Regions from separate parts of the Prochlorococcus sp. genome, predicted to be linked through region 2. Evidence: predicted binding sites of a transcription regulator. Region 2 holds the regulator's gene; the other holds the start of a gene.
The links. Region 2 encodes NtcA, which controls nitrogen genes in cyanobacteria. Its sites were predicted from a motif close to GTANCNNNNGNTAC; they were not measured.

Region 1 (4,372 bases), on a different contig from region 2:
GGAGACCCGATGACTGCGCTTTAGCAGCAATTAATGCTAAGGGTGTTGTAACCGTTTGGAATTTTAAAGTCCGAACAAGTTCCTCTTCAAAAGGGTTCAAGTAATTTCTAGCTTATATATTTACCAATAATTAGTTTTCAAATGTCTCTCAATACAAATCACTTCGCAATCATTATCAATACCTTTTGGATGAATATCGCAATATGAGAGACATTGTAAATATTCATCTACGGGATTATTTTTATTATTATTAATATCATTATTGTGATTATTTTGAATTTTTGAATTAGTCATAAATAGATTTCCTCAATTCATTTAGGGTTAACATAAACGAGAGAGATAAGAAAAGAAATAAGCAAAACTTACTAAAATACTAAACAAGAAATATATAAAATTTAAAACTTAAAATAAACAAATTTATTATTACTATCGGACATTATGGATTAAAAATCAATGCGTATAAAAACGGATTGTTTTTTTAAAAGTTTTTAATTAATTTGTGATTGTTGAGTTTTAGGAGGTCTTTCAAAATGATCGATAGCCTGCCTGCAATTTCGGAATAATTCCGAACTAATTTAATTAACTGCTCCAATTATTTTTTATTAATGTCTGAACTTACTTCTTTCGCATCGTTTAGGTGCCCTACAAGAAAAAGTTCAATTCTAGAGTCTTTGCCCCAGTTAAAAACTATTAGTTTATTAAGGTTATTTTTAGCTGAAAAATAATTAACAACAAGGATCAATGATTTAGGCTAGTTGTTAATTTTGATAGATAAAATAAGTAAGAGAATAAAAGGAGAGCTTTTAAAAGCTCTCTTTTTTATTTGGGCTAAAAAAACAAACTTTGGCATTATTATATTTTTTTAGCTATCTATTGTAATAAGAAACTTTATTTGGATAGATATAAAATAATGTCAAAAAAACTTAGATTTTTTTCTGATTTATTAGCTAGAACTGTTAATGAAATCGAATACAAAAATGTTCTTAAAAAATTAAAGAAACATGATCTTATAGCAGATGTAGATGATCAGAGATCACACCATTTTTATTCATAGTGAAGGGGACTAAATTGAACCATTGGTATAAATCTTATACTTCAAAAATCTTACTTTGGCTAGAAGTCTTATTACAAAATAAATTTTTTATATTTCTAATAATAAGAAAAATAATTTTGTTTTAATCCATGAATAATTACTATTGTCCATACTGTAATCCCAAATATCAATTTCAAAAAAAATCAACATCTGGAGAATTAATATGTGGTTTATGTGGTGACCCTTTAGTAAAAAAACCATTGATTAAAATTAATCAAATAACTGCTATTATTGCCTCCTTATCGCTAGTACTTCCATTAATTTACACGTTTATTATTTTAATTAAAAACCAAATAAATCCTCCTAGTAGAAACTACAATGCAAGTACAAATTTTATCGAGAAAAATTCAAAAACAAAATTTTATCAACCCCTACAAAGTGATTTACTTAAACAAGAATCATCATCTTCAATTTGATTTTTATAACCAGAATTATTTAACTCTTTATTCATAATTAATGGTTTAACATATTCTTTACAATGCTTTTTACATCCTCCATTAAATGAATCGTGAGCTTGTAAAAAGTGAGTATTTGTTAAAAAGATAATTAAGATTAATTTAAAAGTTTGTTTTATTTTGGATTTCATTTTTAGTAAATTATTTACCAAGCCTGGATTGATATTATCAACTAATTCCAAGGAGTGTTAATCAATCCCCAAATATCAAAAAAGAAAAATAAAATTGCAATAGCAACTAAATCCCAGGCCCTCTCCCTAAAAGCCCAAGGAGCTATAAAAACTTCTCCCAAACCATGAAGTGCAGCTCCAGTAGGTAGATGATCTAAAACAAGTAAACTATGAGAGAGAATAAAAAGTAAACTCGCAAAATATCTAAAAAAAACAAATTGCCAATTGCCAGAATTCATATTTTTTACATTTTTAAGAAATATAGTTCAATGCATAAAATATTGAAATAGATTTAGTTTATGGATATTTCTTTTTGTAGTTTTAAATACTAAATATCGTCCCAAGCTAAAGTAAAAAGTTAACAAATGAAGAGATATATGTTTTCAAATTATCGTCCTAAAAATAATTATGATGAATACTTTAAAGATAATTTAAATTCTGCCAGAGAAATTTTAACCCCCTTATTATCTTCCTTAGATAACATGGGTTTAGAAGAACTAAACAGAAATCATTCGGCGGCCAAGAAGTTATTACTAAGACATGGAGCAACTTTTAGGTTAAACGACACAGGCGTAAAAGGTACAGAAAGAATATTACCTTTTGACCCTTTACCAAGAATAATAAGTAAGCACGACTGGATAACCTTGGAAGAAGGCTTAAAGCAGAGACTTGAGGCAATAGATCTTTTCTTAGATGATATATATAATTCTCAAAATATAATTAATGATGGAATAATTCCAAGGGAACTAATTGAGAGTTCAGATGGATGGAGGCCTCAAATGTTGGGTTTTAAGCCTCCATTAAACAAATGGTGTCAAATATCAGGACTTGATTTAATAAGAGATGGTCAAGGTACTTGGCATGTTTTAGAAGACAACTTAAGATGTCCTTCTGGTGTGGCTTATTTTTTAGAGAATAGATTAGTGATGAAGAATATCTTCCCTAATCTTTTCTCAGGCAGGATAGTTAAACCTATTGATGAATACCCATCATTTTTATTAAAGACTCTCCAAGAACTAGCTATTTGGACTGATACACCAAAAATAGTTTTATTAACACCTGGGATTTTTAATAGTGCATATTTTGAACATAGTTATTTAGCTCAAGAAATGGGTATCCAATTAGTTCAAGGTCATGATTTAATTTGTAATGATGAATATGTTTACTTAAAGACTACTTCTGGATTAAAAAGAGTAGATGTAATTTATAGAAGGATTGATGATGATTTTTTAGATCCTATAAATTTTAGAAAAGATTCATATTTAGGCGTTAGTGGTTTACTAGATGTCATGAAGGCAGGTCATGTTGCTGTTGCGAATGTCCCCGGGACAGGAATAGCAGATGACAAAATGATTTATTCTTTTGTCCCTAAAATGATCAAATATTTTCTTGATGAAGAACCAATAATAAAAAATGTTGAAACCTATATTTGTTATTACGAAAAGGATAGAGAATATGTCTTAAAGAACCTTCCAAAACTTGTTGTCAAATCAGTCTCTGAAGCTGGTGGTTATGGAATGTTAATTGGTCCTCAATCAACTACAACTGAGATAAATGAATTCTCAGATAAAATCAAAAAAAATCCTAGAAATTTTATAGCTCAACCTACTCTAGAACTTTCTACAGTTCCCTCATTATGCAATGGTGAACTTTATCCATGTCACGTTGATTTAAGACCTTACATTTTAAGGGGAAAGGATTCATGGGTAAGTCCAGGAGGTCTAACTAGAGTTGCTTTAAAAAAAGGTTCATTAGTAGTCAATTCTTCTCAAGGAGGGGGTTGCAAAGATACATGGGTTGTAGGAAATTAGAATGCTTTTAAGTCGGGTAGCTGAATCTCTTTATTGGATTAATCGTTATTTAGAACGTGCGGAAAATATATCTCGTTTCGTAGAGGTTAGTGAAGCAATGTCTTTAGATTGTCCACCAGGCAGTGCTGAACCATGGCTGCCTCTTATTGATGCTTCAAGTGATAGAGAAACATTTGATTCTAGATTTCCTGAGAAAAAACAGGATGATGTTATTAATTTTTTAATTAGGGATCGAATAAATCCCAACAGCATAATCTCTTGTATCCAATTGGCTAGAGAAAACGCTAGGCAAATAAGGGATGTAATGACATCTGAAATGTGGGAACAAATAAATATCTTATATTGGAATTTACAAGAAGGGGAATCTATATGGGACCTTCCAAGGCAGGAGCAATTAAGCGAAATAAGAAGAGGATGTCAGTTGTTTTATGGCATTACAGACGCCACTCTTAGCAAAGATCTTGCATGTCAATTTAGTATTTTAGGTAGATTAATAGAGAGAGCTGATAAGACATCTAGGATCTTAGATGTAAAATATTACTTATTACTTCCAAGCTTAGATGAGCTCGGAGGAGTCCTGGATGAGTTGCAGTGGATAGCTCTTCTTCGTTCGGCAGGTGCTTATCAAATGTTCAGGAAAGCAGAGCAAAATTCTATCCAGCCGAATTCAGTAGCACGATTTCTCTTACTAGATAATAATTTCCCAAGATCTGTTAGATACTGTTTGGATGGTATAAGTAATACTCTAAAAATGATTAATACCTCTCCAAGTTCAGATAATCCCTCAAAACTTGAGTGCATGAGGGGTTTACTTAAAGCAAAGTGGAGTTATATCAGAATTGA
Region 2 (4,372 bases):
AAGTCATGGATAAATTTATTTCCAATTCAATGCTTCAGATACAGATGGAAAATATTTGATAAATACTTTCTTACAGTCTTCAGCTATTTCCATATGTTCTTTTTGTGTTCCCTCTTTTGATCTTAGCTGTATATAATGAATCCAAGACCTGCAGGAACCAGTCATATAGATTCTTGTTGGGGTAGCTAAGGGCATAATAAATCTAGCGCATTCCTTTGCAATACCTTCATCTAGCATCTCTTCGTATAGTTTATTTGCTTCTTGAAAGTGTTTTGAAATTTTTTCTGAAAATTTTATTTTAAGTCCATCCGGTATGTCATCAATGCTATTTTGACGATTCTTTTGATCTTGCCTTCTTAAGTTTGGGATAGGAATTTCATTTCCTAGTAAACTAGTGTCAGCATATCTTTGTGAGAATTCTTGAAAAGTAAATGATCTATGTCTAAGAATTTGAGCCGCTATACCTCTATTAGTTTCGATTTTCAATGTCATGCATGATTGTTCAAAAACTGACCAGTGCTCATGTTGTATGCAATATCTTAATAATCCGGCGAATTTATCATTAGCCTGATTCGAAGGATTAGAGACTCTGGCGATGTAAGCCATTGTTTTTTCTGCCTCTGGAGTTAATGAAATTAGCTCAACTTTACTCATATTAAATTTTGGCTAAAGTAACCTGTTCTGGTTGATTTTGATACTTACCTTTTCTATCTTCATATGTTGTAGAGCAAGGATCACCCTCAAAAAATAATAGTTGACAAATACCTTCATTTGCATAAATCCTACAATCTGCACCGGAACTGTTGCTGAACTCTAATGTAAGATGCCCCTCCCAACCGGCCTCGGCTGGAGTTGTATTTACTATAATTCCGAGACGAGCATAAGTACTTTTACCGATACAAATCACGGTAATATTTTCTGGTACTTTCATTTTCTCTAAAGCAACTCCTAGGCCGTAAGAATGAGCAGGTAAAATAAAAAATTCACCATCTTTATCTTCGTGAAGAATGGTTTTTTCTAAATTATCAGGATTAAATTTCTTTGGATTCATAACAGTTCCCGGGACATGCTTAAATATTAAAAACTCTTTAGAAGAAAGTCTTAAATCATAGCCATATGAAGAACATCCATAACTTAAAACTGCATTTTTTTTATTATTAGGATCTAGATGTCTGACTAAATTTGATTGAAAAGGATTTATCATGCCTTCAGAAGCTTTTTGGTTTATCCAGAGATCATTTTTGAGCATAATTTCTATGAGCGAAGTTCTGTAATTTGGTCAGCCATTAACAAGAAATTTTTTGGAATGGATGTACCAGTAAGGATTACATCTCCTGATATAAATCGGTTTTCAAGTGTTGAAATCAAATCATCTTTACTGATAATATTCATCTCGACAGCTAGAAAAACTTCATCAAGAATAATTTGATCATATTCTCCATAAAGTAATTCTTTTTTGCAAAAATTCCATAATTCTATTATTGAATTATTAATAGATTTAGAAATATTATTGTTTATGTTTTCTGGCTCATATTGATCATAAGAATTAGAAGATCTTATCCAGGTAAGATTACCGCAAAGTTTTTGAGCATTGGAAATTCCTTGTTTTACGCCTCCCTTCATTAGTTGAACTAAAAGTACTTTTCTTCCTAAAGCTGCATTTCTTAGTGAATCTCTGATAATGGATGAATAACTGCCTCGATATGAAGATTGATAAATCTGAATTTGACCATTTTGATTTATGTTTCTTAATTTAAATTCTTTATTTTTATTTATGTTTACAACTTCATGATTACTTGTTAGATAACTATTTGACGAACTGGCTACCATTATTTTGAATTTACTTTTCTATATTAAGTATAGTTAGAATTTTATAACACTGCATATAGTGTAATTTTCCTTAAAGTAGCTTCTTAGAATAAAGAATTTTTTTTATAATAATTTAAAAAAAAATATAAGAATTGAAAAGTGTTACTGTTGATACAAGGTATTTCTTGCTGTCTTCTTAAGTTTTTTAATAGTAAAGATATTTATGTCACCTGCTTCTAGAGGATTCAGCCGCTTAACTCCGCAACCTTCCGGACAAAATACTATTAATACTATTGGTGAACGTTTTCCGATTAATAGAACATTAATGGAAGTCATAAAAGGTCTTGAAGGAGCTAGTACAGAAATGGTTGAGAGATCGAAAACAATATTTTTCCCAGGAGATCCTGCTGAAAGAGTTTATTTAATAAGAAGAGGAGCAGTAAGGTTATCAAGAGTTTATGAATCAGGAGAAGAAATTACTGTTGCATTGTTAAGGGAAAATAGCCTTTTTGGAGTTTTATCTCTCCTAACTGGACATAGGTCTGATCGTTTTTATCATGCTATTGCTTTTACAAGAGTTGAAATGATTACAGCTCCTGCAAATTCTGTTTTGAGAGCAATTGAAGCAGATGCATCCGTTGGTCTACTACTCTTGCAAGGCCTTTCAAGCAGGATTCTACAAACAGAAACAATGATAGAAACTCTTACACATAGAGACATGTCATCTCGCCTAGTAAGTTTTTTGATGGTTTTGTGTCGAGATTTTGGAGTGGCAAGTGAAAAGGGTATTACTATTGATTTGAGACTTTCTCATCAAGCTATAGCAGAGGCAATAGGTTCTACAAGAGTTACCATTACAAGATTATTAGGAGATTTGAAAGATTCAGGATTACTAACTATTGAAAGAAAGAAGATTACAGTTTTTGATCCAATAGCACTTTCAAAAAGATTTAATTGATATTTAATCAATCAATTCTCTATTATGATGAGTATGAAATATTTAAATATATAAATATATTGTGTCTGGTTGGCTTTTCATTATTTTCTTATTACTACTTGGAGGTTTAATCTCAACGTTAGGTGACTTATTAGGTTCTAAGATAGGTAAGGCTAGATTAAGCATTTTAAAGTTAAGACCAAAAAAAACTGCAATTTTAATTACAATTTTGACAGGCAGCCTGATAAGTGCTTCATCTTTGTTCTTAATGATATTAGTAAATAGACAGTGGAGAGTAGGGCTATTTAGGTTAGGAGATTTACAGAAAAAACTTCAAGAAAGTAAACAAGTTTTGATACCTTTAGAAAAAGAAAGAGAAAAACTAGAAAATAAAATAAAAGCTAAAGAGACTGAATTTAAGCAATTAGAAAGGAATATAATTGCATTAAGAAGCGGGAAATTTGTAATAAGAAGTGGGCAATCTTTAATTATTTCAGAGATAAGTTCTTCTAACCTAGAAGATATTAAATCTAAAATAGAAAATATTATTATTAATGCCAATAGATATACTCATAAGATAGTTAAACCAAAAAATAAAGAAGTTTCCAATTTATTGTTATTGAGAAAAAATCATATAGAAGATATTCAAAATACTATTTTAAATGGAGGTAATTGGGTAATTAATATAAAATCTGTAAGGAATGTTTTAACAGGAGAAAATTTTGTGTATGCTTTTCCTGAAATAACAGAAAATAAGATAATAGTTAGAAAAGGTGAAAAAATAACAAGAATTGACTTCAAACAAGAAGATTTTAATAAAAAAGATTTTGGTGATAAGGTAAATTTTCTTCTATCTTCTAGTTTGGCCGAAATCAAGAGAAGAGGTTCACTTATAAATGAAATTAAATTGCGAGGCGATTCTATAAAAGAATTAAAAGACTTCTTAAATAAAAATGATAAAACTAATTTTGAATTAGAAGTAGTCTCTTTGATTAACAGTAAGACTGCTCAACCAGTGGTTGTTGAACTAAATATAAATTATCCATAATCTTAGATGTCTAGAGTTATATCTATTGATCCAGGGATATCTAAATGTGGAGTGATAATAGCGGATATCAAAGAAAAAAAAGTGTATGAAGCAATAGTTATTAAAAGTCATCTACTTTTTAAATATGTTAAAAAAAAATATCAAAGCGGAAAAAACGTTCAGTTGTTAATTGGTAATGGAACAAGTAGTAAAAATTACATAAAATATTTAAATCAGTTTGATCCTAATTTGATTATTGCTGAAGAAAAAAATTCAACTTATAGGGCTAAAGAAAGATATTTTGAAATTTTCCCCTTAATGGGCATAAAATGTTTTTTACCAAGAGAGATATTTATTTTGAATAAAAATTTAGATGCATTAGCTGCTTTAATTATTATGGAAGATTATTTCAAAATTAAATTTGATGTAAGTGAAAAACTTAAGACTAAAACTTGGCTGAAATAATGAATTTATATTCATTTCCTGCTTCAAGTTCATAATCTTTCTTTAAAAAAAATCTCAATAATGAATCTTCAATTAATGCTCTGCCTAAAGGTGGGTTTACAAACAAAACTCCTTTTCCAAATGACCATGTGAAG

Region 1: ACTF45_RS05245 (circularly permuted type 2 ATP-grasp protein) is a predicted target of NtcA. The motif match lies at 2,034-2,047, and genes of this name have one in related genera.

The regions. Positions count from the first base shown of each region.
Region 1 is NZ_CBFHHZ010000003.1:80,935-85,306, reverse strand. Features, by position in the region: gene ACTF45_RS05270 (WD40 repeat domain-containing protein) at 1-104, shown strand, start outside; gene ACTF45_RS05265 (hypothetical protein) at 121-294, opposite strand; gene ACTF45_RS05260 (hypothetical protein) at 911-1,054, shown strand; gene ACTF45_RS05255 (DNA gyrase) at 1,183-1,509, shown strand; gene ACTF45_RS05250 (hypothetical protein) at 1,721-1,957, opposite strand; gene ACTF45_RS05245 (circularly permuted type 2 ATP-grasp protein) at 2,096-3,529, shown strand; gene ACTF45_RS05240 (alpha-E domain-containing protein) at 3,531-4,372, shown strand, end outside.
Region 2 is NZ_CBFHHZ010000001.1:501,128-505,499, forward strand. Features, by position in the region: gene ACTF45_RS02600 (thioredoxin domain-containing protein) at 1-13, shown strand, start outside; gene thyX (FAD-dependent thymidylate synthase) at 16-654, opposite strand; gene dcd (dCTP deaminase) at 656-1,249, opposite strand; gene ACTF45_RS02615 (cob(I)yrinic acid a,c-diamide adenosyltransferase) at 1,255-1,830, opposite strand; gene ntcA (global nitrogen regulator NtcA) at 2,033-2,767, shown strand; gene ACTF45_RS02625 (DUF3084 domain-containing protein) at 2,829-3,794, shown strand; gene ACTF45_RS02630 (hypothetical protein) at 3,801-4,238, shown strand; gene ACTF45_RS02635 (DUF3146 family protein) at 4,219-4,372, opposite strand, start outside.